Regions from separate parts of the Anaerosporobacter sp. genome, predicted to be linked through region 1. Evidence: predicted binding sites of a transcription regulator. Region 1 holds the regulator's gene; each other region holds the start of a gene.
The links. The regulator NrdR, encoded in region 1, represses ribonucleotide reductase genes. The targets are predictions, from matches to a motif close to CACAANATNTTGTG.

Region 1 (10,334 bases):
ATAATTATAAAAAACAATTCCAATAAGCTGTATGAATATGGTGAACATGTAATGTATGTCATATCCAATCAACTTCTTGGAATTATTTTTTTATTGGTGTGAGAATGCTTTTAATTTAAAATCTTTCATAAATCTATAAGCAACTGTTTATTTAGACTTAATTATTAGCATAATTCATGCGACAGCAGTTTTTTTCTTTTGTTTTTTCTCTAAATAGTAAAGTATATGTATTCTTGACCTACATTCTGTAGGATTCTGTATTACTTTGATGAAAAGTAACTGGAAAATAAACCCAATTTATGACAAAAAGAATAAAGTGAATAAGTTATAATGAATTTACTGAGTGTGTGTGGTCCACATTGTATCGGTATTAGATAAGCTTAGAGGTGGGGGTGAACATTGAAACTAGAGGTTTACATTGACTTAGTCTTTGGAGTAAATCTGATTATGGATTACTTACTTCTAGCAATGATGCAAAAACTCGTTAAGAAGAATAGTAAAAATGGTAGAAAATTATTGGCAGCAATACTAGGCGGTTTGGGAGCTTGTTTTAGTATTATGGTACCAATATTTCGATCGGGTATTCTTATGATACTATTTGGATTTTTATTGGCAAGTTGCATGCTTAAAATCACGTTTCGTTATGAAACGGTAAAAGCTCTTGTAAGAGATGTTTTAATATATTATGCGATCACCTTTTTAGTTGGTGGTATATTGAATTATTTATATTATTATACAAGCGCTGGATATTATATTACTGAGTTTTTAAGAATATTGCCATCAAAAACTTTAAATTTTTGCTATTTAATTATTTTTTTTGTAATTGCGAGAGGTTTTATCCATCTTGTAAAGCGAATTTTATTACAAATGAAGGCAAATGAGGAGTTATTTTATAATGTAGAATTAGTATTTGGTGAAAAAAAGATAACTTGCAAAGGATTATTAGATACCGGAAATAATCTTAGAGAACCCCTATCGAAGAAACCAGTTATTATTGCAGATATTGATGGAGTGAAAGAAATATTACCAGATGAATTGATAGACTTTGCTAAAGATTATATGGGAGATGTTAATCAAACAGATATGGATCAATACGCAATAAGAATTAAATGGATTCCCTACCATGCTGTAGGTACTGACCAAGGGATTTTGCCAGGAATTGTATTCGATGAAGTAAATGTTCTTAGAGAAGATGAGGTAGTACATAATCCTAATATAACAGTTGCAATTTATCAAGGTAAATTAACGGTGGATGACAATTATCATATTATATTACATAAGGAATTATTATAACGGGAGGAATGAAGCATGTTGTTAAAGGTATCAATACCGAATAAATTTCAATTTAGGGTAATACCGGATTTTAAAAACGTGATTTTTAAACAAAGAGGTGAGATTCATTATATTGGAGGAGCAGAAATTTTACCAGCGCCCCTTGATACAGAAAGTGAATCTGATATTATTTCCAAGTTGGGAACCGACGATGATGCAAAAGCGAAGTCTATATTAGTGGAACATAATTTGCGTTTAGTTGTGTACATAGCGAAAAAGTTTGATAATACGGGTGTTGGTGTCGAAGATTTAATTTCAATTGGTACAATTGGTTTGATAAAGGCAATCAATACATTTAAGCCAGATAAGAATATTAAGTTAGCAACCTATGCTTCTAGGTGTATAGAGAATGAAATTCTGATGTATCTTCGTAGAAACAATAAGACTAAGTTAGAAGTGTCTATTGATGAGCCGCTTAATGTGGACTGGGATGGGAACGAGTTATTATTATCCGACATATTAGGAACAGATGAGGATATTATCTATAAGAATATTGAAGATGAAGTAGACCGAAAACTCTTGAATAAAGCACTTGCAAAGTTAAGTGAAAGAGAGCGAGTTATTGTTCAATTACGATTTGGGTTAAATTCAAAAGATGGTGCAGAAAAGACGCAAAAAGAAGTGGCTGATTTACTTGGAATCTCACAATCGTACATATCAAGGCTAGAGAAGAAAATAATGAAACGTCTAAAAAAAGAAATCGTGAGATTAGAATAGAATGTAACGATTTGAATAAAACTGAATAAAATATATTATGGTAAAAAGTAGCAAAAAATGAAAAATATAATAAGTATAAAGTTCCATTAATTAGCACATCATTTATGTATATATATGATGTGGAGGTTAATCAAATGGCTCTTTACAAAGTTGAAATATGTGGTGTTAATACAGCGAAATTACCTTTACTTAAGAATGATGAGAAAAAGGAACTCTTTGAACGTATACTTAAAGGCGATAAAGAAGCTAGAGACCTGTATATTAGAGGGAATCTTAGACTTGTGCTTAGTATTATTCAGAGATTTTCTAACAGCAATGAGAATGTAGATGACTTATTTCAAATTGGTTGCATCGGTCTTATGAAAGCGATAGATAACTTCGATATAACACAAAATGTAAAGTTTAGTACCTATGCAGTCCCTATGATTATTGGGGAGATTCGTAGATATCTTAGAGATAATAATAGCATTCGTGTTAGTAGATCCTTACGTGACACAGCTTACAAAGCAATCTACACCAAGGAAGCTTTGATGAAGAAGAATGATAAAGAGCCAACCGTATGTGAGATTGCCAATGAAATTGGAATAAGCAAAGAAGATATTGTTTTTGCTTTGGACGCAATTCAAAGTCCAGTTTCATTATATGAACCGGTTTATTCAGAGGGTGGAGATGCTCTCTATATTATGGATCAAATAAGTGATAATAAGAACAAAGAAGAAAACTGGATTGAAGAAATTGCTTTAAAAGAAGCGATGGATAAATTGTCCGATAGAGAAAATAATATTATAAAGTTAAGATTCTTTCAAGGGAAAACCCAGATGGAAGTAGCAAATGAGATAAGTATATCTCAAGCGCAAGTTTCGAGATTAGAAAAATCAGCACTTAAGAATATGAAGAATTATTTAATGGGAAAACAATAGAAAGGCTATAAATAAATTCGAAGGGGCGATATGCTTGCGTTTTTGTGAATTGAAAGAGAAGGAGGTCATCAACTGTAGAAACGGACAGAGATTAGGATTTGTATGTGATCTTGATTTTGATACATGTACCGCTAAGATACGATGTTTGATAGTGCCAGGCCCGTGTAAAATCTGGGGCATACTTGGTAGAGAAAGTGAATTTATTATTGACATCTCGTGCGTCAAACAAATAGGAGAAGATGTTATTCTGGTAGATATTGATGAAGAAAAGTGCCTTGTGGGTTGCAAATTCTAATAGAATATGAAAAGTTCTTGACATAACCCAATCAATTACTATAATTAAAGTAAGAAAATGTGTAATTGAGGGGGAACCTTATGAAGTGTCCATTTTGTGGCGAAGATAATACTAGAGTTATCGATTCTAGACCAGCCGACGATAATTGTTCCATTCGTAGAAGACGTCAATGTGATCAATGTAGAAAACGTTTTACAACGTATGAAAAGATAGAAGTAATTCCATTAGTAGTAATAAAGAAAGACATGAACCGAGAGCCTTACAATCGTTCGAAGATTGAAGCTGGAGTATTTCGTTCCTGTCATAAAAGACCGATTTCGGTAAATAGTATTACAGCTGTGGTAGATGACATTGAAAACACTATTTTTAACTTGGATAAGAATGAGATTAATAGTAATTTAATCGGCGAAATTGTAATGGATAAATTAAAAGAATTAGATCCTGTAGCGTATGTAAGATTTGCTTCTATATATAGAGAGTTCAAGGATGTTAATACATTCATGGATGAACTTAAGAAGATTCTAGATAATCAAGGTGAATAATGAAAGAAACATTAAGACTATCAAGTGAATAATTATTACTTGATAGTCTTTTTTATCTATGCTATAGTGTAAATATATGGTTCTTTAAGTCTTGAAGAGAGGGAAAGGATCATTATGTTTAGTAAATCATATTGTGCAGCTGTTCATGGAATAGAAGGGTTGCCAGTACAAGTGGAGGCAGATGTAAGTGATGGTCTGCCATGTTTTGATATGGTAGGTTTTCTTGCCTCAGAAGTAAAAGAAGCAAAAGAGCGAGTGCGAATTGCTTTAAAGAATTCGGAATTTCGCCTTCCACCCAAACACATCACAATTAATTTATCACCAGCAGATATCCGAAAGGAAGGAACTGCTTTTGATTTTCCAATCGCAATTGCGATTCTAGCTGCCTCTGGCTATATTCCACAAGAAAATATTAATGATTGTATGTTAATCGGGGAACTAAGCCTGAATGGACATTTACAACGTGTAAATGGCGTACTTCCCATGACATATGCTGCAGCCAAGCATGGTTTTAAGAGATGTTTGGTTCCCATTGATAATGCAAAGGAAGGCGCTGTAGTAAGAGATATTGAAGTGATTGGTATACGGACATTAACCGAAGCGGTAGAATACTTAAATGAAGTTAGAATAATAGAACCCTGTTTCGTTGATGTAGAAGCTATGTTTGAAAATGATATTCATGAAGAATGTGACGACTTCGCTGATCTAATAGGACAGAATATGATGAAAAGAGCAGTTGAGGTTGCAGTAGCAGGAATGCATAATATAACTATCATTGGCCCGCCTGGAGCAGGTAAAACAATGATAGCGAAACGAATTCCCAGTATAATGCCGCAAATGAGCGTAGAAGAAAGTATGGAAATCTCCAAGCTATATAGTATATCTGGGTTGTTGGGAGAAGATAATGTACTAGTACATAATAGACCTTTTCGAGCACCTCATCATACTATTACACCAATTGCATTAATTGGCGGTGGTAGAAATCCTATACCAGGAGAGATTAGTTTGTCTTCTGGCGGAGTATTATTCTTAGATGAACTTCCCGAGTTTCAAACTCGTACATTAGAGGTTATGCGTCAACCTTTAGAAGAACGAATGGTTACCATAAATAGACTTCAAGCAACTTATAAGTATCCAGCTAGTTTTATGTTAGTGACAGCACTAAATCCCTGTAAATGTGGTTATTACCCAGATAGAAGAAAGTGTAACTGTTCAATGCAACAGATAAAGCACTATTTAGGTAAGATCTCAAGGCCATTACTAGACCGCATCGATATCTGTGTGGAAACGACACCTATAGAATATCAAGAGTTAGTAAGCACAGAAAAAGGAGAGTCTTCAAAGGAAATACAAAAAAGAATTCTGAAAGCAAGACAGATACAAAATAAACGCTATTTGAATACAGGAATCTATTACAATTCTATGCTAAATGCAAAACAAGTTAAGAAGTATTGTGAGTTAGGATCTGAAGAAGAGAAGGTAATTGAGAATGCTTTCAATACACTTGATTTAAGTGCTCGTGCCTATCATCGAATTCTTAAGGTAAGCAGAACCATAGCAGATTTATGTGGAGAGGAATCCATACGGAAAGAACATTTATATGAAGCAATCAGTTATCGAAGTCTTGATAAGAAATACTGGGGGGATATATAGATGGAATGTTCAAAGCAAAAATTGCTATGGTATGCATGGTCAAAGAAAGAAGATGTTGGATATAAGGAGACAACAAATTTATTAACTTATTATGGTTCAATAGAAGCAGTGTTAGCTGTTAAGGCTGAAGAAATGCAATCCTTAGAATGGTTATCTGACTCTGCTAAGGTCGCCATATTAGAAGGTATTGATCTTGAAAAAGAATATAATTTATACGAAAAAATGATGAAAAAAGGTATAAATTTTGTTATCCAAGAAGATATAAACTATCCGAAACGACTACTCAGCATGTATGATCCGCCTTGGTTTTTGTATTATGTAGGAGAATTGCCTGAGGATGATTTACCTTCTGTAGCAATAATAGGTGCTAGGGCATGTTCAACATATGGATCAGAGGCGGCACGTAAATTTGCGAAAGAATTAGCTATGAACAAAATACAAATTATAAGTGGGTTGGCTAAGGGAGTTGATGGCTATGCTCATAGAGGAGCGTTAGAAGGGAAAGGAAAGACCTTTGGCGTCATTGGAAGTGGTGTGAATATCTGTTATCCAAGAGAAAACTATCAACTATTCCATGATGTGGAATGCGAAGGAGGTATTCTATCTGAGTATCCACTAGGGTCTCCTGCATTAGCATTTCATTTTCCGGTAAGGAATCGTATCATAGCTGGGCTTTCAGATGGAATATTAGTAGTGGAAGCAAAGGAAAAGAGTGGAACCTTAATAACGGTAGACTGTGGATTGGAACAAGGTAAGGACATCTATGCTTTACCAGGGAAGATTACTGATGAGTTATCTATCGGTTGTAACAGGTTAATACAAAATGGTGCTAAATTAATACAATCAACCAATGATATAGTAGAGGAATTAGTAGAAAGGTATCCTTTTTTAAAACAAAATAAGAAAAAGAGTAAACAAGTATCGATGCTTTTTGAAAATCAAGTAACTGCTGAAGAGAAGCTTGTTCTTATGAAACTCGGGTATGAACCGATACATTTTGAACAGTTGTTGATAAATACTGGATTAAATACCGTAAAATTAATGGAAATTATTTTTATGTTACAGATGAAAGGGTTAATTAAAGAGATAGCTACTCAATACTATATATTACAAACCTTATTTGTGCATTCTTAGTAAGTAATAAACGTATTTTTACTTATGCTAGGTTATATAATATAGTAAAAATGCATAATAATGACGGAATCCAAAATATGGGTATTGAATACGCTCTAAAAATAAAAAAATAATATGCTTGAAACGTAAGAAAAAATAGTGTATGCTAATTTAAGTTTAGACTACGGTAATACAAAATGGGATTTTTGGTATTAACGTTGTATATATCAAAGAGTGAATTGGTAAAGAAGTATGTGTATATAGATTCACTTAATAATTAAAGGAGTGATTATATGCCAAAATATCTCGTGATAGTTGAATCACCTGCTAAGGCAAAGACAATAAAAAAATTTCTTGGTTCTAATTATGAAGTATTGGCTTCTAGTGGTCATGTAAGAGATTTTCCTAAAAGTCAAATGGGTATAGATTTTGAACATGATTATGAACCTAAATATATAACGATTCGTGGTAAAGGTGAATTACTTGCCAAATTAAGAAAAGAAGTTAAGAAAGTAGATAAAGTATATCTGGCAACTGACCCTGACCGCGAAGGAGAAGCAATCTCATGGCATCTAGCAACAGCGTTAAAACTAGATGATACCTTGCCAAATAGAATAACATTTAATGAAATTACTAAGAATGCAATAAAGAATTCATTGAAACAAGCTAGAGCAATAGATATGAATTTAGTTAATTCGCAACAAGCAAGAAGAATGCTAGATCGTATGGTTGGTTATTGTATTAGTCCGTTGCTTTGGCAAAAAGTAAAACGTGGATTAAGTGCAGGTAGAGTACAGTCAGTAGCATTACGAATTATTTGCGATCGTGAAGATGAAATTAATGCTTTCGTACCAAAAGAATACTGGACATTAGAATCTAGTATAAAAGTTGAAGGTGAAAAGAAACCATTAATTGCAAAGTTTTATGGTGATGAAAGTGGCAAGATAGAAATTGAAACTGAAGAACAGATGAACGAGATTTTGAAGAAGTTAGAGAATGCTGAGTACAAGGTTACAGATGTTAAAGTAGGAGAGCGTATTAAGAAAGCTCCACTACCATTCACCACTAGTACAATGCAACAAGAAGCAGCAAAAGTTCTTAATTACTCTACACAAAAGACGATGCGACTTGCTCAACAACTATATGAAGGTGTGGATATCAAAGGGAGTGGAACCATTGGTTTAATCTCTTATTTACGTACAGATTCTACACGTATTTCTGATGAGGCAGATGCAAGTGCAAAAGAATTCATCAAAGAAAATTATAGTGAAAAGTATGTAGCAGCAGAAGATAGTAATAAGAATAGTAATAAGAAGATTCAAGATGCGCATGAAGCAATTCGTCCGACTTATGTAGATATGACTCCAACTAAGATTAAAGAATCTTTAAGTAGAGATCAATTCCGTCTTTATCAATTAATATGGAAGAGATTTGTAGCCTCTCGTATGCAACCAGCCAAATACGAAACAACTTCAGTTAAAATCATGGCTAATGGATATCGATTTACTACCAGTGCATCAAAGTTAGTGTTTGATGGGTACTTATCAGTCTACAATACAGAAGATGATAAGGAGGAAACGAATAAACTTTCTAAATCATTAGATATAGATTCTAAGTTAACACTTATCGAAACGGATAGTAAACAACATTTCACACAACCACCAGCTCATTTTACGGAAGCTTCATTGGTTAAAACATTAGAAGAGTTAGGTATTGGTCGTCCTAGTACCTATGCTCCAACCATTACAACAATCATTGCAAGAAGATATGTTGCCAAAGAAAATAAGAATCTTTATGTAACAGAACTTGGTGAAATTGTAAATAAAATCATGTTAGAGGCGTTTTCTAGTATTGTAGATGTTAACTTTACTGCAAACCTTGAAATGTTACTTGATAGAGTAGAAGATGGTTCAGTTAGCTGGAAAACAGTTGTTAGTAACTTCTATCCTGATTTAGATGAGGCTGTTCAAAATGCTGAAAAGAAATTAGAAAAAATTAATATAGAAGATGAAGTTACTGATGTGGTTTGTGAAGAATGTGGTAGAAACATGGTTATTAAATACGGACCACATGGTAAATTCTTAGCCTGTCCTGGATTTCCAGAGTGTAGAAATACAAAAGCATATTTTGAGAAGATTGGTGTTGCTTGTCCAAAATGCGGAAAAGATGTTGTCATCCGTAAGACTAAAAAAGGTCGTAAGTATTTTGGGTGTGAAGACAATCCAGAATGTGATTTCATGACATGGCAAAAACCAACTAATGAAAAATGCCCTAAATGTGGAACAATCATGGTTGAACGAGGTAATACACTTGTTTGTAGTGAGGAAACTTGTGGACATACACAGCCTAAAGATGTGAATAAAGAACAAAAAGAGGATAATAGTAACAAGTAATACTAAATAATTATTAATTAATACTAATTTTTCATACAAAATCATTATTATTTATAAGATTTCTGTTATAATTGTCAAACATCTATTGTTTTTATTCAAAATGTATGATAAACTTGGTCTATCAAGAAATATTCTGTAAATGGTATATATCAGTACTGTCATCTTCTTTTATGGGGGGTCTATTAAAGAAATATGAGAAGATAGCTTTTATTTGCAGAAAGTTTATATAGTATTTCTATCTAAAAGTAAGTACGTGATGTTAGGTATGTTGAGTTTATGTAACAAAAAGCAGGAGGGCTGACAATATGAGCGTGCAATTATTAGATAAAACAAGAAAAATTAATAAGCTTCTTCACAATAATAATTCTCATAAAGTAGTATTTAATGACATTTGTGATGTGCTTAGTGAGATTCTTGAATCTAACATATTGGTGATAAGTAAAAAGGGTAAAGTACTAGGAATTAAAAATCGCAGTGATATAAGCGAAATCAAAGAACTGATTAAAGATAGTGTAGGCGGTCATATTGATAATCTCTTGAATGAACGTTTGTTAAATGTTCTTTCTACAAAAGAGAATGTGAACCTATTAACACTTGGTTTTGAATTCGACAACATTGATGATTACCAAGCTATGATAACTCCAATTGAAATTGCTGGAGAACGTTTGGGAACATTATTCTTGTATAAGAATAACGCACAATATATTATTGATGATATAATTCTTAGTGAATATGGAACTACCGTTGTTGGGTTGGAGATGATGCGTTCAGTTAATGAAGAAAATGCAGAAGAGCACAGAAAGATTCAAATTGTGAAATCGGCAATTAGTACATTGTCTTTCTCAGAATTAGAAGCGATAACACATATTTTTGAAGAACTAGATGGTAATGAAGGAATTCTTGTAGCAAGTAAAATTGCGGATAGAGTTGGTATAACAAGATCAGTAATTGTTAATGCGCTTCGTAAATTTGAAAGTGCGGGTGTTATTGAATCAAGATCATCTGGTATGAAAGGAACATATATAAAAGTTCTCAATGATGTTGTTTTTGATGAATTAAAGAAATTAAAATATAAATAATTGAAATATAATAATTGAAATAAAAAATGAAAAATAAATAATGGGTAAGGGGTATTCGTAATGTAGTTAGAAGAAATGTTTTACGAATTTGTTTACCGAGAAAAAAGAATTTGCACAAGTTGCGAATTCTTTTTTATTTTAGGTTACAATTTCCTTTGACATTTGGGCATTTTGGCCTATAATATATATTATATGGTTGTTTGGAGTCGAAAAATGGGTTATAATAAATAATAAAATTATTTTTTCGTTAAAATAACACAGTTTTAAAATCTTAATAAAATTAAATTGTC
Region 2 (10,334 bases), on a different contig from region 1:
AGGCAGCGAAGCATAAGGATATCATTTTTCCTATCTTTACGAATGGTACCATGTTTGAGAAAGATTATATGCAATTATTTGATGAAAATCGAAACTTAGTCCCTATCTTAAGTATAGAAGGTCAGAAAGAGAATACTGATTTACGTCGTGGAGATGGTATGTATGAGATATTACAGGAAAACATGACGAAATTAAAGGCAAAAGGAATTCTCTATGGAGTATCGGTGACAGTAACGAAGAGTAATCGTGAAGAAGTAATGAGTGAAGCATTTACGACTATGTTAGTGGAACAAGGTGCTAAGGTGGTAATCTATGTAGAATATGTTCCAGTTGATGAGAAGACAAAAGGCCTTGCTATTGATGAAGAAGAACGGATATTAATGGAGAGGCGGCTAGCAGACCTTAGAGTTGAGCAAGAAAATCTCGTGTTTGTATCATTTCCTGGTGATGAGAAGACATCAGGAGGTTGTTTAGCAGCAGGAAGAGGATTCTTTCATATCAACGCAATGGGTGGAGCAGAGCCATGCCCTTTCTCGCCATATTCAGACATGAATGTTAAGGAAAGTACACTTTTAGAGGTTTTGCAATCACCATTGTTTCGTAAACTTCGTTCTGATAATATATTAATGAACGAACATATCGGAGGCTGTGTTCTATTTGAACAAAAAGCAATTGTAGAGAAGTTATTAGATTAAGAGAAGATACTATATTAGGAGAAGGCATATGATAGAAGAAGACTGTTTCAATGAAATGGATAAATTAAGTACGAAAGATAAGATATTGCTTATGTCACTTGAACTATTCTCAAGAGGTGGTTATGAAGGGGTATCCATGAGAGATATAGCAAATGCAGTTAATATTAAAGGGAGTTCTATATACAAGCACTATAAGAGTAAGCAGGATATCTTTGATTCCATAGTAAACTATATGGAACTTCGTTATAACGAAGCTATGGAATTGATTCAATTACCACAAGGAGAAGCTTCAAGTGTTGCTGATTCTTATATGAATATTACAAGTGACAAACTTTTTGAGATAGTATATAAGATATTCTTATATTATCTGAAAGATCCTTACACATCGAAATTCCGTAGGATACTGATTATGGAGCAGTATAGAAATCCTGTGATACGTGATACATTTAAGAAAATATATTTTGATAATGCATTAGTGTTTCAAGAAGAATTATTTACTGTATTAATCGAGAGAGGGATGTTTAGGAAAGTAGATGCTAAGGTTATGGCATTGCAGTTTTACGCACCAATCTATCTATTGATTTGTCAGTATGATTCTTTCGATGGTGGAGAAGAAGAGGCGAAGGAAGTAATTCGAAAACATGTATATCAATTTGCGGAGATGTATGAGATGCACGAAGAGTTATAAAACATTGTAATTTAAGGAAGATTATGGGTTGACAGATGAAAAAGTCTGTTATATGATACGTATATAAATAAAAGGAAGCTAAGTGCAAACAAGAGATATAATTTGATTGCACTGTATGGAGGGACGAAGATGATTATTATTACTTGCTAATTTGAATGGAAACTAGATAATAACATATCTGTTTAGGTAGATTTCAAAACTAACCTAAATAGTTGCATAGCAACAACTGGTTGCTTATGCGATGTTTTTTGAATGCCATTTAGCAAGTATAGTATCGTTTGTCTATCCCTCGTTAGAGTTACTTTGACGAGATATATGTGCGAGTTTGTTCGCTTTTGATTGGATTAGAAGACGCTAGGTATTTGCCTTGCGTCTTTTTTTGTTCATGTCAATAGAAGTTTAAGAAATGTGATTTCTATTGTTTATAAGAAGCGTTAATTATCTCACTGTAACCTCACTCAGAACTAGAATATGGTAAGCCATATTATTAGTTTTATACTAGGGAAAGAATACAATAGCGATATAATTTGATACTTGGTAAATGGCATGGCATGAGGAGAGACCATGAACAGATAGGAATCATGAAGTCATTAATACAGGTAACAATTAAGGGAGAGTGTACAGATGAGATATCAAATTACAGGTGGTATCGTTCGATTTGCGGCGACGACCATCTTAGATAATATTAATTTTGAAATAAGGGATAACGAAAAGATAGCAATTGTAGGACGTAATGGTTGCGGTAAAACTACTTTACTGAACCTAATTGCGGGGAATATATCCCTTAGTAATCTAGATAGTGATGAAGATAGTGGAATCTATATGGCAGGAGATTTGAAGATAGGTTTCTTAAAACAAATTGATTTCACAGACAATACCTTATCAATTGAAGAAGAAATAATGAAGGTATACGAACCAATACTATTGATGAAGCAACGAATGGATGAACTTGTTAAGAAGATGGAAAAGGATTCTTCTGAGAGAATCTTGAACGAATACGGAAAGCTATCGATACAATATGAAAGTCTTGGTGGATACACGTTCAGACAAGATATGGAGACTGTATTCCAACGTTTTGGCTTTTTGTTAGAAGACTTGAAAAAACCGATTATAGCTTTGTCTGGTGGGCAGCAGACGAGAGTTGCATTTGTTAAATTACTGTTAAGTAAACCAGATATTCTTTTGTTAGATGAGCCAACAAACCATTTAGATATATCAACAATCGAGTGGTTAGAGGGATATCTTAAAAACTATAATAAGGCAGTTGTTATTGTATCTCATGATCGTATGTTTTTGGATCGTATCATAGATGTGACTTACGAGATTGAATATACGCATATAAAACGATATACAGGAAATTATAGTGCATTTATTCAAAGAAAGCGTCTTGATGCAGAGAAACAAGAGAAAGATTATATTGCACAACAAAAGGAAATTGCAAGATTACAAAAATTTGTAGAACAGTGGAAGAACACTCCGACGAAAGTTTCTATGACACGTTCCAAATTAAAAGCAATCGAACACATGGAAAAAATTGAAAAACCACAAAGGTTTGATACGAAAGCATTTCACGCTCAGTTTTCACCGAGAATAGAATCTCATAAAGAAGTAATGAGAATTAAAAAACTGGGTATTGGTTATGATCATGTACTTAGTAAAGTTAGTCTAGATATCTTAAAAGGTGAAAAAATTGTGGTAATCGGTGAGAATGGAATAGGAAAATCCACATTATTAAAGACATTAGTTGGTCAAATCCCATCTTTAGAAGGTACCTATGAATATGGAATTGATGTTGAGATGGGATACTTTGAACAGCAGATGGCCCAGTATTCTAGCGAGGAGACAATACTCGATGATTTCTGGAATACCTACCCTGATATGAAGAAGACGCAGGTACGAAATGCGTTAGGACATTTCTTATTCTCACAAGATGATGTGTACAAGAAGATTAATCAATTATCTGGAGGAGAGAAGGTACGACTGGCACTTCTTAAAATCTTCACAAGAAAACCAAATTTCTTAATCTTAGATGAACCTACGAACCACATGGATATAGTAGGAAAACAGGCTCTTGAAAGTATGTTGCGTGCTTATACTGGAACGGTATTATTTGTTTCCCATGATCGTTACTTCATCAAAGAAGTTGCAACAGCAATGCTAGCTTTTGAGAAAAATAAAGTTGTTTATTATCCGTATGGATATGAAGAATATCTTGTTGAAAGAGAAAAGAAACAAGAGAGTAATTTAAGTATTGTAGAAAAAGGAATTGGGAGAAATCTAAAAGCACAAGTTTGTGTAGGTGGCGCAATAAGCAATTATTCAGAGGATGTGTTGGAAACAGTAAAGAAGTCAGTGAACCCTGGCAAAGAAGAAGCTAAGAAAAATCGTCAGATAGCCAAATTAGAAGAAAGGATAGCGATATGTGAAGAAAAGATAGAAGTATTAAAAGAAGAATGTATGAAAGAGGAATATGTGGCAGATTATAAAAAGCTTGAGGAATTAACAAACCAAATTGAAGAGACAGAAAAAGAATGGGAAGAACTAATGGAAACACTAGAACAGCTTAAGTAAACCAAGCTTGCATTTATCATCAGCGCAATTTATAATGTAACTTGTCGAAGTGAGTAATTGATTTCACAAGGCAAGCTAGTCATAGAATGATAAATGGAGGTATGAATCATCATGGTTCGATTAAAACGGGGCAAAGTGATTTTGGCATCAATGGTACTTATGTTTGCGGTTACTGGTTGCGGTGGCAATAAGAGTGCTAGTGATTATTATAAAGAGGGTATGAAACAATACAAAGAGCAGAATTATGAGAAAGCAAGCGAAAGCCTTAAAGAGGCAGTTACGAAGAATCCCAATAAAGCAGAGTATTACATTGATTATGGAATGACTCTTATTCAATGTGAAAATTACGAAGAGGCTTTAATCCAATTTGATAAAGCAATCCTTGATAAAGACAACAAGATTGTCAGGGCGAATAACAAGATGGCTTATCGAGGTAAAGGGATAGCATATTATAATTCTGCGGATTATGAATCAGCTATTAAAGCATTCACAAAGGCTATAAAGATAACAGATCGTTCTGATTTAGATATAGATATTCTATTCTATCTAGGAGATGCACAGGAAAAAACCTTAGATCAAGAGGGAGCAATAGCAACCTATACTAAGGTTATAGAGAAGAAGGCAGATCAAAGTGATGCGTACTATAAGCGTGCTGTATTAAAAGGACAAATGGGGCAGCTTGAAGATTCGGTAGCAGATTTTGATAAGGCAATTTCTTTTGATAAAGACAATTATGAATACTATTTTGGAAAATATGCCATCCTATTACAGCAAGGGGATACTGCAGGAGCAAAAGATGTTCTTTCATAAGCCTTGTCAATTAAGTCGGATTCTAAAGAAGATTATTAAAATGTAGGGTTATTGCATTTATATCAAGGAAGTTACGATACAGCCTAAGAGGAATTGACTACTGCTATTGAAAATGGATTTAATGGAGCATATTTCTACCTTGGAGAAATCGCTATGGTAGAAGAAGATTATGAGAATGCAGCGACGAATTATGAACAGTATATTCAAACAACTGCAAATATAAAATCTGCAGTTGTATATAATCAATTAGGCGAAGCGTATCTTAAGTTAGAGTCTTATGATCAAGCATTAACAGCTTTCCAAAATGGAATTAAACTGAACGATAGCACAATTATGCAACCACTAAAATATAATGAAATTGTTGCCCTTGAGCATGTAGGTGAATTCGATAAAGCATATAAAAAGGCGAAGAAATATTTGAAAGCATATCCAGATGATGAGGGCATGATAAAGGAACTGGAATTCCTTAAGACAAGACAAGAAGATGCCCTCACGGATAACACGAAGTAGGTGAGTTTTTCACGGATGAACAATGTTCATTATGTAAGTGCTAGCCTATGAATACAGTTGAAAGAAAGGGCATGGTATAATAATGGCGGAAATATTTGAAATAAAGGAACAAGAAGAGCGGATGATTCTAGTAGGTGTCGCTACTAGTGATGGAGATGATACAGAGCAATCCCTTGATGAATTGGAAGAATTAATTAAAACAGCAGGTGCCGACACAATTGCGAAAGTAATTCAAAATCGTGAGAGTGTGCACCCTGGTACGTATATTGGTAAAGGTAAGATAGAAGAAGTGAGATTGTTGGCACAGGAATTAGATGCTACTGGTGTTGTATGTGATGATGAATTGTCGCCTGCCCAACTTAAGAATTTAGAAGAAGCCCTTCAAATTAAGGTGATGGACCGAACGGTTACGATTCTTGATATATTTGCACAAAGAGCTTCTACACGTGAAGGTAAGATTCAAGTTGAGTTAGCGCAATTAAAATACCGTTCATCACGGTTGGTTGGTCTTAGAAGTTCCTTATCAAGACTTGGTGGTGGTATTGGTACGAAAGGTCCAGGTGAGAAGAAGTTAGAGATGGATCGTCGTTTGATTCGTGATCGCATCTCTCAATTGAATCGTGAGCTGGAAGATGTAGTTCGAACAAGAGAAACGACGAGATCACAAAGAAGCAAGAATCCAGCACCAGTTATTGCAATTGTTGGATATACCAATGCTGGTAAGTCTACGTTGTTAAATACATTAACAAGTGCAGGCGTATTATCTGAAGATAAACTGTTTGCAACACTAGATCCAACCACTAGAAATCTAAAACTGGAGAGTGGTCAACAGATCCTTCTTACTGATACAGTTGGATTTATTCGAAAGTTACCACATCATTTGATTAATGCATTTCGCAGTACACTTGAGGAAGCAAAATATGCGGATATTATCTTACATGTGGTAGATAGTTCAAACGAAGAAGCATACAAACATATGCATGTAGTATATGAAACTCTTGATAACTTAGGAGTTAAGGATAAAACTATCATTACTGCATTCAATAAAGTAGATAAAGTAGAAGAGCAGCAAATCCTAAAAGATTTCAAAGCAGATCGTACGGTACAGATTTCTGCAAAGACTGGTGAAGGGTTAGATGACCTATTAAATACCATCGAAGAAATTCTTAAGGAACACAAGATATTGATTGAGAAAGTTTTTCCATACTCCGATGCAGGCAAGATTCAAGTTATCCGTAAGTATGGGCAACTACTTCAGGAAGAGTACCAATCAGAAGGAATTTATATAGAAGCGTATGTTCCAAAAGAAATATATTTACAACTTTCGAAATAATTTTTGATGTGAATATAAATACAATATATAGTGTTTGTGATTCGAATGGCATATAGATATGGTAGATATATTGCTTGACTTAGATACTGTATTCTGCTACAATTTAACCGATGGGAAAATCAGGGATGATACATTTTACTAGGACATATTTCTCAGTGTATGGAATAGTTGGATGTATAGTACTTTGATTTTCTTTGTCGGTTTTTTTGTTTCAAAACATTACTAAAAAGTCTTATACTTTGCACTAGATATAGTAGTGTTGTAATTGAAAGAAAATGAATTGCGAAGGGAGAACGGTTTATGTTTAATGTTGTTAAGAGAGATGGAGAAGTCGCAGAATTTGCTATTAAGAAGATTTCAGATGCAATTTCCAAAGCGTTTAATGCTACAGAAAAGCTGTATAATGAAGATATCATTAATCTCTTAACGCTACGAGTTACTTCAGATTTTCAAGATAAAGTAAAAGATGGCGTAATTAGTGTTGAGGATATTCAAGATTCAGTTGAGCAAGTATTAGAGCAAACGGGATATACAGATGTTGCTAAGGCATATATTTTATACCGTAAAAACCGAGAAAAAATTCGTAATATGAAGTCAACGATTCTTGATTACAAAGAAATTGTGGATAGTTATGTGAAAGAAGAAGATTGGAGAGTAAAAGAGAATTCAACAGTGACGTATTCTGTTGGTGGACTCATTCTTCATAATTCAGGTTCCATTACTGCAAACTATTGGTTATCCGAGGTTTATGATGAGGAAATAGCTGCTGCACACAGAAATGCGGACATACATATTCATGATTTATCCATGTTAACAGGATACTGTGCAGGATGGTCATTGAAACAATTAATAAAAGAAGGTCTTGGAGGTATACCTGGTAAGATTACTTCATCACCTGCAAGCCATTTATCAACCTTATGTAATCAAATGGTTAATTTCCTTGGAATTATGCAAAATGAATGGGCAGGTGCGCAAGCTTTTTCATCTTTCGATACATATTTGGCTCCCTTTGTTAAAATAGACAATTTGTCATATAAAGAAGTAAAACAATGTATACAATCATTTGTTTATGGAGTTAATACACCTAGCCGTTGGGGAACACAAGCACCATTTTCAAATATCACCCTTGACTGGACAGTTCCTAATGATTTAGCAGAACTTCCTTGTATTGTTGGTGGGAAAGAGATGGATTTCAAATATAAAGACTGCAAGAAAGAGATGGATATGGTTAATAAAGCCTTCATCGAGGTTATGGTTGAAGGTGATGCTAATGGACGAGGTTTCCAATATCCAATTCCTACTTACTCAATTACAAATGATTTTGATTGGTCGGAAACAGAAAATAACAAATTATTATTCGAAATGACAGCAAAGTATGGTACACCATATTTTTCAAACTATATCAATAGTGATATGGAGCCAAGTGATGTTCGTTCTATGTGTTGTCGTTTACGTCTTGATCTAAGAGAATTAAGAAAGAAAACTGGTGGTTACTTCGGTTCTGGAGAAAGTACTGGAAGTGTTGGAGTTGTTACCATCAATATGCCACGAATTGCTTATCTAGCACAGAATGAAGAAGATTTCTTCAAGCGATTAAACCGTATGATGGATTTGGCAGCACGTTCCTTAAAGGTTAAGAGAAAAGTAATTACTAAATTGCTAGAAGAAGGACTATATCCATATACAAAGAGATACCTTGGTTCCTTTGATAACCATTTTTCCACCATTGGTCTTTTAGGAATGAATGAAGTTGGTTTAAATGCTCGTTGGTTGGGTGAAGATATGCCAAATAAAAAAACACAAGACTTTACAGTTAAGGTTTTAAACCATATGAGAGAACGTTTATCTGACTACCAAGTTGAGTTTGGTGATTTATATAATCTAGAAGCAACACCAGCAGAATCAACTTCTTATCGTCTTGCAAAACATGATAGAAAACGTTGGCCAGATATTAAGACTGCTGGTAATGAAGGGGACACTCCTTACTATACAAACAGTTCTCATTTACCTGTTGATTACACAGATGATATCTTCTCAGCATTAGATATTCAAGATCGTTTACAGACATTGTACACATCAGGAACTGTATTCCATGCATTTCTTGGCGAGAAACTACCTGATTGGGAAGCAGCTGCGAAACTAGTTCGAACAATCGCTAAGAATTATAAATTGCCTTATTATACGATATCACCTACATATTCAATTTGTAAAAATCATGGTTATATTAATGGAGAACATTTCACTTGCCCAGAATGTGGTGAAAAAGCAGAAGTTTACAGCCGTATTACAGGTTACTATCGACCAGTTCAAAATTGGAATGAAGGTAAATCACAAGAGTATGCAAATCGTAAACTTTACGAAGTTGGAAACTCCTTTGAAACAGGAAATCATGGTATACATAAGCAAGTATCTACTACAGAAAGTTGTGAGTCATTAGAGTTTGATGAGACTAATAGTATATCAAAAGACGGACTATACTTGTTTACAACAAAGACTTGTCCAAACTGCGCAATGGCTAAATCATATCTTGAAGGTTTGGATTATGTGGTAGTCGATGCAGAAGAGAACATAGAAGTAGCATCTGAGCTGGGCATAATGCAAGCACCAACTTTGGTTGAAGCGAAGAATGGAGAAATTAAGAGATATGTAAATGCTTCCAATATTAAGCGCTTTGCTGAAGCAAAATGCGTAACAGTATAAGATTGAACTTTAAGGCTTTTGCAGATAATATATGCAAAAGCCTTTTCCATGTAATATACATTAACTCATACTTGTTTTTTGTAGACAGATACTTTAGAATAATTAGAGATATTAAGGAGGTAGACATGAGTTTAGCAGATAATTTATTTATAGATATGTGTAAAGATATTTTAGAAAATGGTGTTAGCACAGAAGGTGAAAAGGTTCGTCCTAAGTGGGAAGATGGCTCCTTTGCTTATACTATTAAGAAATTCGGAGTAGTAAATCGTTATGATTTACAAAAAGAATTCCCTGCTATGACGCTTCGTAGAACAGCTATCAAAAGTTGTATTGATGAATTATTATGGATATGGCAAAAGAAATCGAATAACATCAACGACTTAAACAGTAAAATCTGGGATAGCTGGGCAGATGAGACAGGCTCTATCGGAAAAGCCTATGGCTATCAGCTACAAGTAAAGCATCAATATAAAGAAGGAATGATGGATCAAGTTGATCGTGTGATCTATGACCTTAAGAACAATCCGTACAGCCGTCGTATTATGACTAATATCTATGTTCATGAAGATCTACATGAGATGAATCTATATCCTTGTGCGTATAGTATGACATTCAATGTAACTAAGAAAAAAGATGGTAAGATGTATCTTAATGGAATTCTTAATCAACGTTCCCAAGATATTCTCGCAGCTAATAACTGGAATGTATGCCAATATGCAGTTCTTATTCATATGTTAGCTCAAGTATGTGATATGGAAGTTGGAGAATTAGTTCATGTTATTGCGGATGCCCATATCTATGATCGTCATATACCAATTATTGAAGAATTAATTACAAGACCAACTTATGACGCGCCTACATTCTGGATGAACCCTGAGATTAAGGATTTCTATCAATTCACAGTAGATGACTTCCGTCTTGATAACTATGTAACTGGACCGAAGGTTGAGAATATACCTGTTGCAGTTTAAGGTTATCGTTAATGTACTTGTGTTTTTTATGTTTGAATGCAAAACTCTATCTAAGA
Region 3 (10,334 bases), on a different contig from region 1:
GTATATTGATAGTAAAATAAATAATATAGGATAAGCTTTAGGGACGAATAATTAAGAAAGGACTGCCATATAGCAGAAGGTGATAGTATGTACAAGATATTGAGTAGCGACCTGAGTGTAAATCAGATTGTTATGATTGGTATCGTTGTTGCTTTTGTTATTACATTTCTAGCATTAAAGCACCCGTTACCCTTTCTACCTAGCGATAAGGGACGAGACTATGCGCTGAATGGAAAACAATCAAAAGGGAAAATTCGAGGAGTCGGGCTCAGTTTTGTAGTATGTTTTGTAGTATGTAGTTATATTTTCTTACCATTTGATCGTGAATTTGTGATTTATTCGATCCTTTTATTTGGAGTTATGTTGAGTGGTTATCTAGATGATGCATCGGATACTCCATGGAATGAATATAAAAAGGGTTTAATTGACTTAATCTTATCCGTAATAACCATACTGACGTTTATTGATTTCAATTCAACTACAATTTACATAGGTACATTGGAATTGGTAGTCCCTAAAGTTTTATATGTACTTCTAGGAATACTCTTGTTTTGGATATCCATTAATGTAACGAACTGTTCTGATGGGGTAGATGGGCTATGCGCAAGTGTTACAAGTGTGGTACTGCTATCTTTTAGCATTATATTTAGCGAGACATTAGGTAAATACGCGATGGCAAGTTTCTTGTTTGTGGCAGTTTTATTGGCATATCTATATTTTAATGCGTACCCTAGTAGTATGTTGATGGGAGACGCTGGTTCAAGGGCATTGGGATATTTCATTGCAATCATTACCATTAAAACAGGACATCCATTTATCTATCTTCTGTTAGCTGGGGTATTTATTATTGATGGTGGTTTGGGTTTGGTTAAGGTATTTCTATTGCGCTTTTTTCGGTTTGGGATTTTGAAGAATACACTAACACCAATACATGACGATGTAAGGAGTAAACATAATTGGTCGGATACGCAAGTGGTTGTACGATTTGTTACCATACAGTTGTTATTGGCAGTTATTGCGTATGTTATAGTCATACAGTGGTATAGTTGAAGGTATGAATTGTAAAGTGAAAATCCATACCTTCAAGTAGTTCATCGTTGAACGGATTATTGCAATGGAAATAGAACCACACATCTGATAGTAATATTTGACATAGTTGTATAAAACAAGTAAAATATATACAATAAACGACACAAAGGAGATCAGATGTGAAAGGAAAAAAGAGGATTTTAGGAGTAGTTTTATTGGTTATTGGAATAGTTTTTTATGTTTATAATGGTATTTTACCGCTTTTTGCAAAATCGCATAGCGCACCTATTGAATTATTGTTTGAAAGTAATATTGATGCTGGGAGGTATGTTAAAGGAGAAGTGCATTTTGCCTATAAAATTCTAGAAGTCAAAAACAGAATAAATTTTATTCCAATAGGAAAAGAGTATTATTATTTGGTTTTTGATGAGGATATTACGGAATGTGTTGTAGTAAGAGCAGATAAGGATTGGTTAGAAAATTTTGATAAAGATGGATTTAGTATTGATGGTGTTGAAGTAAAAGGTGTTTTAAAGAAGCTTAATACAGATACAAGTCACATTGGACTTAAACTAACAAGTACTGCTGAGAATATTGAAGAAGATTCACAGAAATTAAGCGAAAGTGGAATCGATGTAAAGGCTTCAGGTTACTATGTTGACTGTTTATCTGACAAATATGCAGTTTATACGATTGTGTCACTATTTATTATATTGGTTTTGTTTATAGGATTTCCGTTAGCTATAAAGAAATTTATGCATAAAACTTTAATAATTCTAATTTTACTTTTCATATTTGATGCTTTCTTTATTGTTCATATATTAGAAATGATATAATAGAAATAGTACAGCTTTTACATTATATATGTGATCGGTTTCAGAGGTTGTGCTCAAGTAAATAGGGGGTTATCTTTGTCCTTCAAAGATTGGTATATAGCTGTATATCCATCTTTTTTTATTTGTACGTTTCTATAATTCCTAATATGTTTGTGGATAAAGATTAAATTATCATTGCTAGTAGATCTCTACTGAATATCCAAGTATAGAACGATGGCATGTAGGTAAGTCACAATTTTGAATTAGTTACCCATAAGATAATTTTATCTCTTATTAAAATAATCTATGTGATAATGAAAGGGATTACAGCATTTATTAATTTACCTTAGTTGAATTTCCTGAAAAATAAGAAATATTATCAAGAATAATAAAACCACAATAAAGAAATAAACACCGTCAACCCCTTATAAATAAAGGGGTATCCACATTTGTGACCACTCTATAATGTGTACTTAAATAAATACAACTACTATATCTTGTGAAAAAAATAAAATTCTAATTGAAAAAGTATTCGATTGATATTATAATGAGTACTGTAAATTAATTGGAGGAGTGATATAGTATGAAAATTATAAAACGTAATGGTTCAGAGGAAGTATTTGATCTTAATAAAATCGTAGCAGCAGTGATTAAGGCTAGCGATGCAACCTTAAATTCTATGCTCACAAAGGAGCAAATTAGTGAAATTGCTGACTACGTTGAATATAAATGTTTAAAAATGAATCGCACTGTATCTGTAGAAGAGATACAAGATATGGTAGAAAATCAAATTATGTCTACAGGAGCGTTTGACGTTGCTAAATCTTATGTTAGATACCGTTATAAACGTTCGCTTGTTCGTAAAGCCAACACAACAGATAATACAATACTATCACTAATCGAATGTAATAATGAAGAAGTTAAGCAAGAGAATTCAAATAAAAATCCTACTGTAAATAGTGTGCAACGTGATTATATGGCAGGTGAAGTTAGTAAAGATATAACAAGACGTTTACTTCTTCCAGCTGACATTGTGGAAGCAGATATGGAAGGTATTATACATTTTCATGATTCGGATTATTATGCACAACATATGCACAACTGTGATCTGATTAATCTTGAAGATATGCTTCAAAACGGTACGGTAATTAGTGAAACATTAATTGAAAAGCCACATAGTTTTTCAACAGCATGTAATATAGCAACACAAATTATTGCACAAGTAGCAAGTAGCCAATATGGTGGACAAAGTATCAGTTTGGCACATCTTGCACCATTTGTTCAGATTTCTCGTGAGAAGATTCGTAGGGACTTACTTGAAGAGGTGGAACTATTAGGATCAGAAGCATCAGAAGAAATAATCAGCGATTTAGTAGAGAAACGATTAAGAAAAGAGATTAACAAAGGTGTACAAACAATTCAATATCAAGTAGTTACACTTATGACTACAAATGGACAGGCACCATTTTTGACTGTATTCATGTATTTGAATGAAGCAAAGAATGAAGAGGAAAAGAAAGACCTTGCGTTAATAATAGAAGAAACATTAAAACAAAGATATCAAGGTGTTAAGAATGAAGCAGGGGTATGGGTAACTCCAGCATTCCCTAAATTAATTTATGTTCTTGAAGAGGATAATATCAAGGAAGACACCAAATACTATTACTTGACAGAGTTAGCTGCCAAATGTACAACTAAGAGATTAGTTCCTGATTACATCTCTGAAAAGAAGATGAAAGAATTAAAAGAAGGAAATTGTTTCCCTGTTATGGGTTGTAGAAGTGCATTAAGCCCATGGAAAGATGAGAATGGAAATTACAAGTTCTATGGCCGTTTTAACCAAGGAGTTGTAACAATCAATCTTGTTGATGTAGCATTATCATCAGGTCGTGATATGGACAAGTTCTGGAAGATTTTTGATGAGCGTCTAGACTTATGTTACCGTGGACTTATGTGCCGTCATAACCGTTTAAAAGGAACTTCATCTGATGCGGCACCAATTTTATGGCAGAACGGAGCGTTAGCTCGTCTCAAGAAAGGTGAAAAAATAGATAAGTTATTATACGGCGGATATTCTACGATTTCACTTGGATACGCTGGTTTATATGAATGTGTGAAATATATGACAGGAGAATCACATACGAATCCTGAAGCTACACCATTTGCAATTGCTGTGATGCAATATATGAACGATGCTTGTAATAAGTGGAAAGAAGAGACGAATATTGCATTCAGTACCTATGGTTCACCGATTGAAAGTACAACATATAAGTTTGCGAAATGTTTACAAAAACGTTTTGGTATCATTGAAGGTGTGACTGATAAGAGTTATATAACAAACAGTTACCATGTAAATGTAACGGAACCGATTGATGCATTCTCAAAACTACAATTTGAAGCAAAATTCCAAGCATTATCATCAGGTGGTGCGGTAAGTTATGTAGAAGTACCAAATATGGAAAACAACATTCCTGCTGTTTTAGAAGTTATCAGATTTATCTATGATAACATTATGTATGCAGAATTAAACACGAAGAGTGATTTTTGCCAAGAATGTGGATTTAGTGGAGAAATTCAAATTGTCAATGAAGAAGGTGGCAAGCTAGTTTGGGAGTGTCCAAATTGTGGTAACCGCAACCAAGATACCCTTAATGTTGCACGTAGAACCTGTGGATATATCGGAACGCAATTCTGGAACCAAGGAAGAACACAGGAGATTAAAGAAAGGGTGCTTCATTTATAGATGAATTATGGTGAAATTAAAAAGTATGATATAGCTAACGGAGAAGGAGTTAGAGTTTCTTTATTCGTATCGGGTTGTACCCATCATTGTAAAGGTTGTTTTAATCATGAGACATGGGATTTTACATTTGGAAAGAAATTTACAGTAGATACAGAGAAAGAGATTTTAGAAGCCCTTGATCATTCGTTCATTAATGGACTTTCCCTTCTTGGTGGTGAGCCGTTTGAACGTCAAAATCAAGAAGCACTTTTACCATTCTTGCACAAAGTAAGAGAGAAATTTCCGCAGAAGAATATATGGTGTTATACGGGATATGTATTTGAAGATGAATTACTCAGTGAAAGTAGGGCACGATGTGAATATACCGATGAGATGTTAAGCTTAATTGATGTCCTAGTAGATGGGGAATTCATAGAAGAACGAAAGGATATTACATTAGCATTCCGTGGTTCATCGAATCAAAGAATTATTGACGTAAAAGAGTCTCTAAAACAAAACCAGACGATCTTATGGAAATTAAAATAAAAATATAAATAATATCGCACGAACTTACGAGGTAATATGGGGTTCGTGCGATATTTTTGGTAAGAAATAAAAAGAGTAAGATACAAAAGAGTAAGAAACAAATAGAGTAGTAAAGTGATTAAAGGTATAGGAAAATAAAATGAAATATGAATTAAGACTAGAAGATGTGACAAAAAGACATGAAGGGCTAACTATTGTTGAAAACATGAGTTTAGCAGTAAAAAAATCAACGGTAATAGGTATAGTTGGATCAACGTACGAAAAGGCATCTATGTTTATGCAGCTATTAGCGGGCGAGATAGTGCCGTGCCAAGGTGAAATATATTATCAAGACGAAAATCTCTCAAAGTATGGCCAGGTGCCAGGTTATGTTGGAGTTTATATATCAGACATAGGCTTTCTTACAGAATATACAGGGTATAAAAATCTGAAGTACATTGCAGGAATGAATGAAAAGGCTGGAGAAGAAGATATACACAAGGCAATGACCTTGGTTGGTTTATCGCCAACAAATAATCGAAAGGTTTTACAATATTCAAGCCGTATGCGACAAAAGCTTAGTATCGCGCAAGCGATTATGGAAGGACAGAAGATGTTATTAATTGATGCAGGAGTTTTTACTACTATCAACAAAGAAAACCATACAGAAATTCGAAAAATTTTATCGAAGTTAAAGAAGCTTGGTTATACAATGGGAATTGCCAGTGAGAAAGAAGAGTACATTAAGAAGATATGCGATCAGATTATTCATATCTAATATCAAAAGTCTAAATTATGCATATTTTGTAGTATGTATGTGGATAAACAGTATACTAATTAGGTATTCAATATAAGAAGAGGTTACTATATTTTTTAAGTATAAATATATACTTAAAATTAATTGCCATTTACAGATACATGTTATATCATATAGATAAATAGTAGCAAGGGACGTAACAGACGATGAAGACTGATTGGTTTCTAAGTAAAAGTACAGGAAGGAGCGAGTAGAATAACGCTCCAAATCACAACAAGGGGGCTTCTGAATGAAAGAACGAACAAAAATTAGAGTACAAAAAAACAATCTAACAATTCGAAGTGCAGAGGGTTCGGATGCAGAATTATTAACAACATGGTGGAATGATGGTGCAGTAATGTCACATGCGGGATTTCCGAATGGCTTAAATCAGAGTTTAGAAGAGACCATTGAGCTAATTAGTAATAATGAGCGGAAACTTTCGCAAATCTGTATTATTGAAGTTGACGGTATCCGAATTGGTGAGATGAGTTACGATATCGGTAATAGAGTTGCTGAAATCGGAATTAAAATATGCGATGATTCTTATAAAAATCAAAATTTAGGGACGAAATTTATTGAAATGCTAGTAGAGTATTTATTCACCAATGAAGCACTTAATTATGCAGTTCCTATTGATAAGATTATACTTGATACCAATCAAAAGAATGAACATGCAAAACATGTATATGAAAAAGTAGGATTTTTAAAGATACGTGTGAACGAAGATGCATGGAAAGATCAGATTGGACAGTTGCAATCCAGTGTTGATTACGAGATGTCAAGAGAGAGATATCTCTTAAGTAGCCAGAAATGGTCATAGATTTAAAGAGAAAATGGAATTAGTAGTAATAGAGTTTTATATAGAATATGGCTTCCTATTATAGTGGAGCCATTCTTTTATTCGAATTCATATCTTATGTGACTTAATCACAGAAAGAATATCCATTATGGTGTAAAATACTCATATTAATAAATATGAATGTGAAATGGAGGAAATAATTATGGCTAAAGTTCTTAATACAAGTAGTTTTGATGAAAAAATAAAAAAAGATGGCGTTGCTGTCGTAGATTTCTTTGCAACTTGGTGTGGCCCATGTAAGATGTTAGCACCAGTATTCGAAGAAGTAGGCAGTGAACTTAGTGATAAAGCAGGATTTTATAAAGTAGATATAGATGAGAGTTTAGAAATAGCAAATGAATACGGAATTCAATCAGTACCAACCATGTTAGTATTTAAAGATGGTGAAGTAGTTGAAAAATCAGTAGGCTATGTTCCAAAAGCAAATATTTTGTCTATGGTAGAGCCACATTTATAAGAGTATATATAAAATTTATAAGAGTATAAATAAGTAAAGACGGCTGTCGCACTTACAATTGAAAGATTGTGAGTGAGGCAGCTTTTTTGTTAGAATTTCTTAAGAAATTATAGCGTTTGAATGTTAGTTTTATGGATTATTATTTATTACATAACAGGGGAGGTAAGCAATAGGGAGGTGAGAAGTCTAGTGTTTTGCTGTATTTATATACGAAGGCACTTGTATATTGATACATACTATACTAACATATAAGATAGGAAGAAAAATCTGGAAGATAGAACTGACAGCTTATGAGGAAGGAGTATGAAAATAGTATGTATCAGATATTAGTAGTTGAAGATGATAAAGAAATCTTAGAGGGAATTAGTATATATCTAAGAAATCAGGGGTACAAGGTATTTGGAGCTTCAAATGGTTTTGAGGGCTTAGATGTATTAGAACGTGAAAAGGTACATTTAGCAATAGTTGATATTATGATGCCAAAGATGGACGGTATTACAATGACGATGAAATTAAGAGAGAAGTTTGATTTTCCAGTAATTATGCTATCAGCTAAGTCAGAAGATATGGACAAAGTGACAGGCTTGAATATTGGAGCAGACGATTATGTGACAAAACCATTTGTTCCAATGGAGTTATTAGCTCGGATAAATTCTCAATTAAGAAGATACGCAAAATATCTTAAAGTAGTAGAAGATACACAGGAAAGAAATATGTATACAATTGGAGGACTTGAATTAGACGAGGATATGGTGGAAGTAAGGGTTGATGAAAAACCGGTAAAATTAACACCACTGGAATTTAAAATCCTACAGTTATTAATAAAAAGCCCTGGGAGAGTTTTTTCACCGGAAGAAATATATGAAAGAGTATGGAATGAAAAAGCCATTACGACTGATACCATCATGGTTCATATAAGAAGAATTCGTGAAAAAATTGAGATTAACCCAAGGGAACCAAAATATTTAAAGGTGGTATGGGGAATTGGATATAAAATCGAAAAGCAGTAGAATTTTTGGAAGTATTATATTAGCGTGTATCGTGATTATTGTAGCTGCGAGAGTTGTCGCAACCTATGATTATTTTTGGAAGGTAGTTGATAGTAAAGTAGAGAGTCCGTATAAGTCGGATTGGTTTACAGAATATCTCACTGAGAATGTATATTCACTTTATGTCGATGTAGCAGAAGAAAGAGCAGGTAAGGAGTTAAAACCTTCGGATGTTTATCTAAATATTGTGGAAGAAGAAAAAGAAACAGATAATATTGATATTGAAGATTCTGAAGAAACAGAAATAACAACTCAAAAAGATTCTGTTAAAATTGAGTTGAATGACTGGTTAGATGATCTAAAGAATCGTACTAAGGAAAACCATAATCTAAAATATCAAGTTGCAGATAATACTTCAGGGGAAGTAGTTACTTCTTATGATTGGACATTTAGTGAAGATACAAAAGATGAGTATGATTCATATATTACCCTTGTGTTTGACAAACGTGGGGAAATCAGTATTAAATATGCTTATAATATCGATACACAATTTTTGATTGATCGATTGAGAAGCTTTGTCTCACAATATGAGTACTCGGATTCGGGTGTTTCTTATTCGATTGAGCCAATTGTAGATACCACATTCCATTATGCTGTACCAAAAGAATTACAACCGTATGATACAGTCTATTGGCATCAAGAATGGAAAAATGAAAATGTGTTTTATACGAATTCAGGATTTCCATTTGTAATACTTGGTGCAACTTTATTTATAATGATTATAGCCTTATTATTATCGAGCAAGAAACTATTTAAACTAGGAGCAGGGATTACTTCAAAGATACCATTTGAAATAGTAGCTACAGCTGGGGTATTGGATTTGCACTTCGCAATTTGCATGTCTGAAGTTATTTATAAGACGCATACAGGAGAAATGGCAAAAGATTTAATTAGCATTGGAATTTCTGATAAATTAATACCACTCATTCATATTGGAGCGTGGTCAATTATTTTAGGTGTAGTAGCAATTATAACATTATCAATGAAACAACTTTTGGTTAAAGGATTACTAGAGTATTGTTCAGAAAATGTAATTGTTACTAGAATAATCAGATGGTGTTATAAGAAAATAAAGCGGTTCGTTAATAAGATGACAGAGATTAATGTGGATGATACGGTGAACAAAAACCTATTTAAAATACTCAGTATTAATTTAATCGTACTTACCCTGTTATGTAGTATTTGGTTTTTTGGAATTGCTGGTCTAATTATATATACAATTGTTATGTTCTTCTTCTTACAGAAAAAAATGAATCAATTAAAAGATGACTACGATCGCATTTTAGAAATTACAGATTCTTTAGCAAAAGGAAAGCTGAATGTAACAGAGGAACGTGATTTAGGCCTATTCGAACCGATTAAGACGAACTTAACTATGATTCAAGGTGGATTTAAGAAAGCTGTTGAAGAAGAGTTAAAGAGTCAGAATATGAAAACAGAATTAATTTCTAATGTATCACATGATCTAAAGACACCACTAACAGCAATTATAACTTATGTGAATTTATTAAAGAATGATGAAATTACAGAAGAAGAGAGAAAATCGTATATTGAGACATTAGATAAGAAATCGGAGCGTTTAAAACAATTAATAGAAGATTTGTTTGAAGTAAGTAAAGCAAATAGTGGGAATCTAGAAGTGAATTTAGATACTGTAGAAGTCCTTTCTTTGATTAGACAAGTGGAATTAGAACTTGCAGAAAAGTTAGAAGAGGTAGGTATTGAATTAAGTATTCGCTCTAATCAGGAGAAGGTATATCTAGAACTAGATGGACAAAAGAGTTGTCGTATATTTGAGAATTTATTTGGAAATCTAGTCAAATATGCTATGCCAAATCGTAAAGCCTATGTTGATGTTATTGTGAATGACGCTGGTACTCAAATCGAAGTAAAGAACATGTCAAAAGAAGAATTAGACTTTGATACAAGTGAGCTTACTGAGAGGTTTGTAAGAGGTGACAAATCAAGAAATTCCGAAGGTTCTGGATTAGGTTTAGCAATTGTTAAGAGTTTAGTTGAACTTCAAGGTGGAGAGTTCCAGATTGTAGCAGACGGAGATTTGTTTAAAGCAATTATTAG

Region 2: a site for NrdR is predicted at 6,627-6,640, ahead of ACW2QF_RS09535 (ribonucleoside triphosphate reductase). Genes of this name have one in related genera too.
Region 3: a site for NrdR is predicted at 2,333-2,346, ahead of nrdD (anaerobic ribonucleoside-triphosphate reductase). Genes of this name have one in related genera too.

What each region holds. Positions count from the first base shown of each region.
Region 1 covers NZ_CBDLAM010000012.1:14,613-24,946, forward strand. Annotated here, with positions in the region: gene ftsZ (cell division protein FtsZ) at 1-4, shown strand, start outside; gene ACW2QF_RS02395 (sigma-E processing peptidase SpoIIGA) at 400-1,293, shown strand; gene sigE (RNA polymerase sporulation sigma factor SigE) at 1,309-2,049, shown strand; gene sigG (RNA polymerase sporulation sigma factor SigG) at 2,184-2,969, shown strand; gene ACW2QF_RS02410 (YlmC/YmxH family sporulation protein) at 3,004-3,264, shown strand; gene nrdR (transcriptional regulator NrdR) at 3,345-3,806, shown strand; gene ACW2QF_RS02420 (YifB family Mg chelatase-like AAA ATPase) at 3,921-5,459, shown strand; gene dprA (DNA-processing protein DprA) at 5,460-6,593, shown strand; gene topA (type I DNA topoisomerase) at 6,866-8,965, shown strand; gene codY (GTP-sensing pleiotropic transcriptional regulator CodY) at 9,271-10,044, shown strand.
Region 2 covers NZ_CBDLAM010000070.1:4,990-15,323, reverse strand. Annotated here, with positions in the region: gene ACW2QF_RS09565 (radical SAM protein) at 1-695, shown strand, start outside; gene ACW2QF_RS09560 (TetR/AcrR family transcriptional regulator) at 724-1,383, shown strand; gene ACW2QF_RS09555 (ABC-F family ATP-binding cassette domain-containing protein) at 2,008-3,954, shown strand; gene ACW2QF_RS09550 (tetratricopeptide repeat protein) at 4,066-4,764, shown strand; gene ACW2QF_RS09545 (tetratricopeptide repeat protein) at 4,858-5,274, shown strand; gene hflX (GTPase HflX) at 5,357-6,607, shown strand; gene ACW2QF_RS09535 (ribonucleoside triphosphate reductase) at 6,908-9,307, shown strand; gene thyA (thymidylate synthase) at 9,433-10,278, shown strand.
Region 3 covers NZ_CBDLAM010000097.1:85-10,418, forward strand. Annotated here, with positions in the region: gene ACW2QF_RS11490 (phospho-N-acetylmuramoyl-pentapeptide-transferase) at 88-1,050, shown strand; gene ACW2QF_RS11495 (hypothetical protein) at 1,209-1,865, shown strand; gene nrdD (anaerobic ribonucleoside-triphosphate reductase) at 2,428-4,587, shown strand; gene nrdG (anaerobic ribonucleoside-triphosphate reductase activating protein) at 4,588-5,112, shown strand; gene ACW2QF_RS11510 (ATP-binding cassette domain-containing protein) at 5,252-5,869, shown strand; gene ACW2QF_RS11515 (GNAT family N-acetyltransferase) at 6,138-6,710, shown strand; gene trxA (thioredoxin) at 6,892-7,206, shown strand; gene ACW2QF_RS11525 (response regulator transcription factor) at 7,521-8,216, shown strand; gene ACW2QF_RS11530 (sensor histidine kinase) at 8,191-10,334, shown strand, end outside.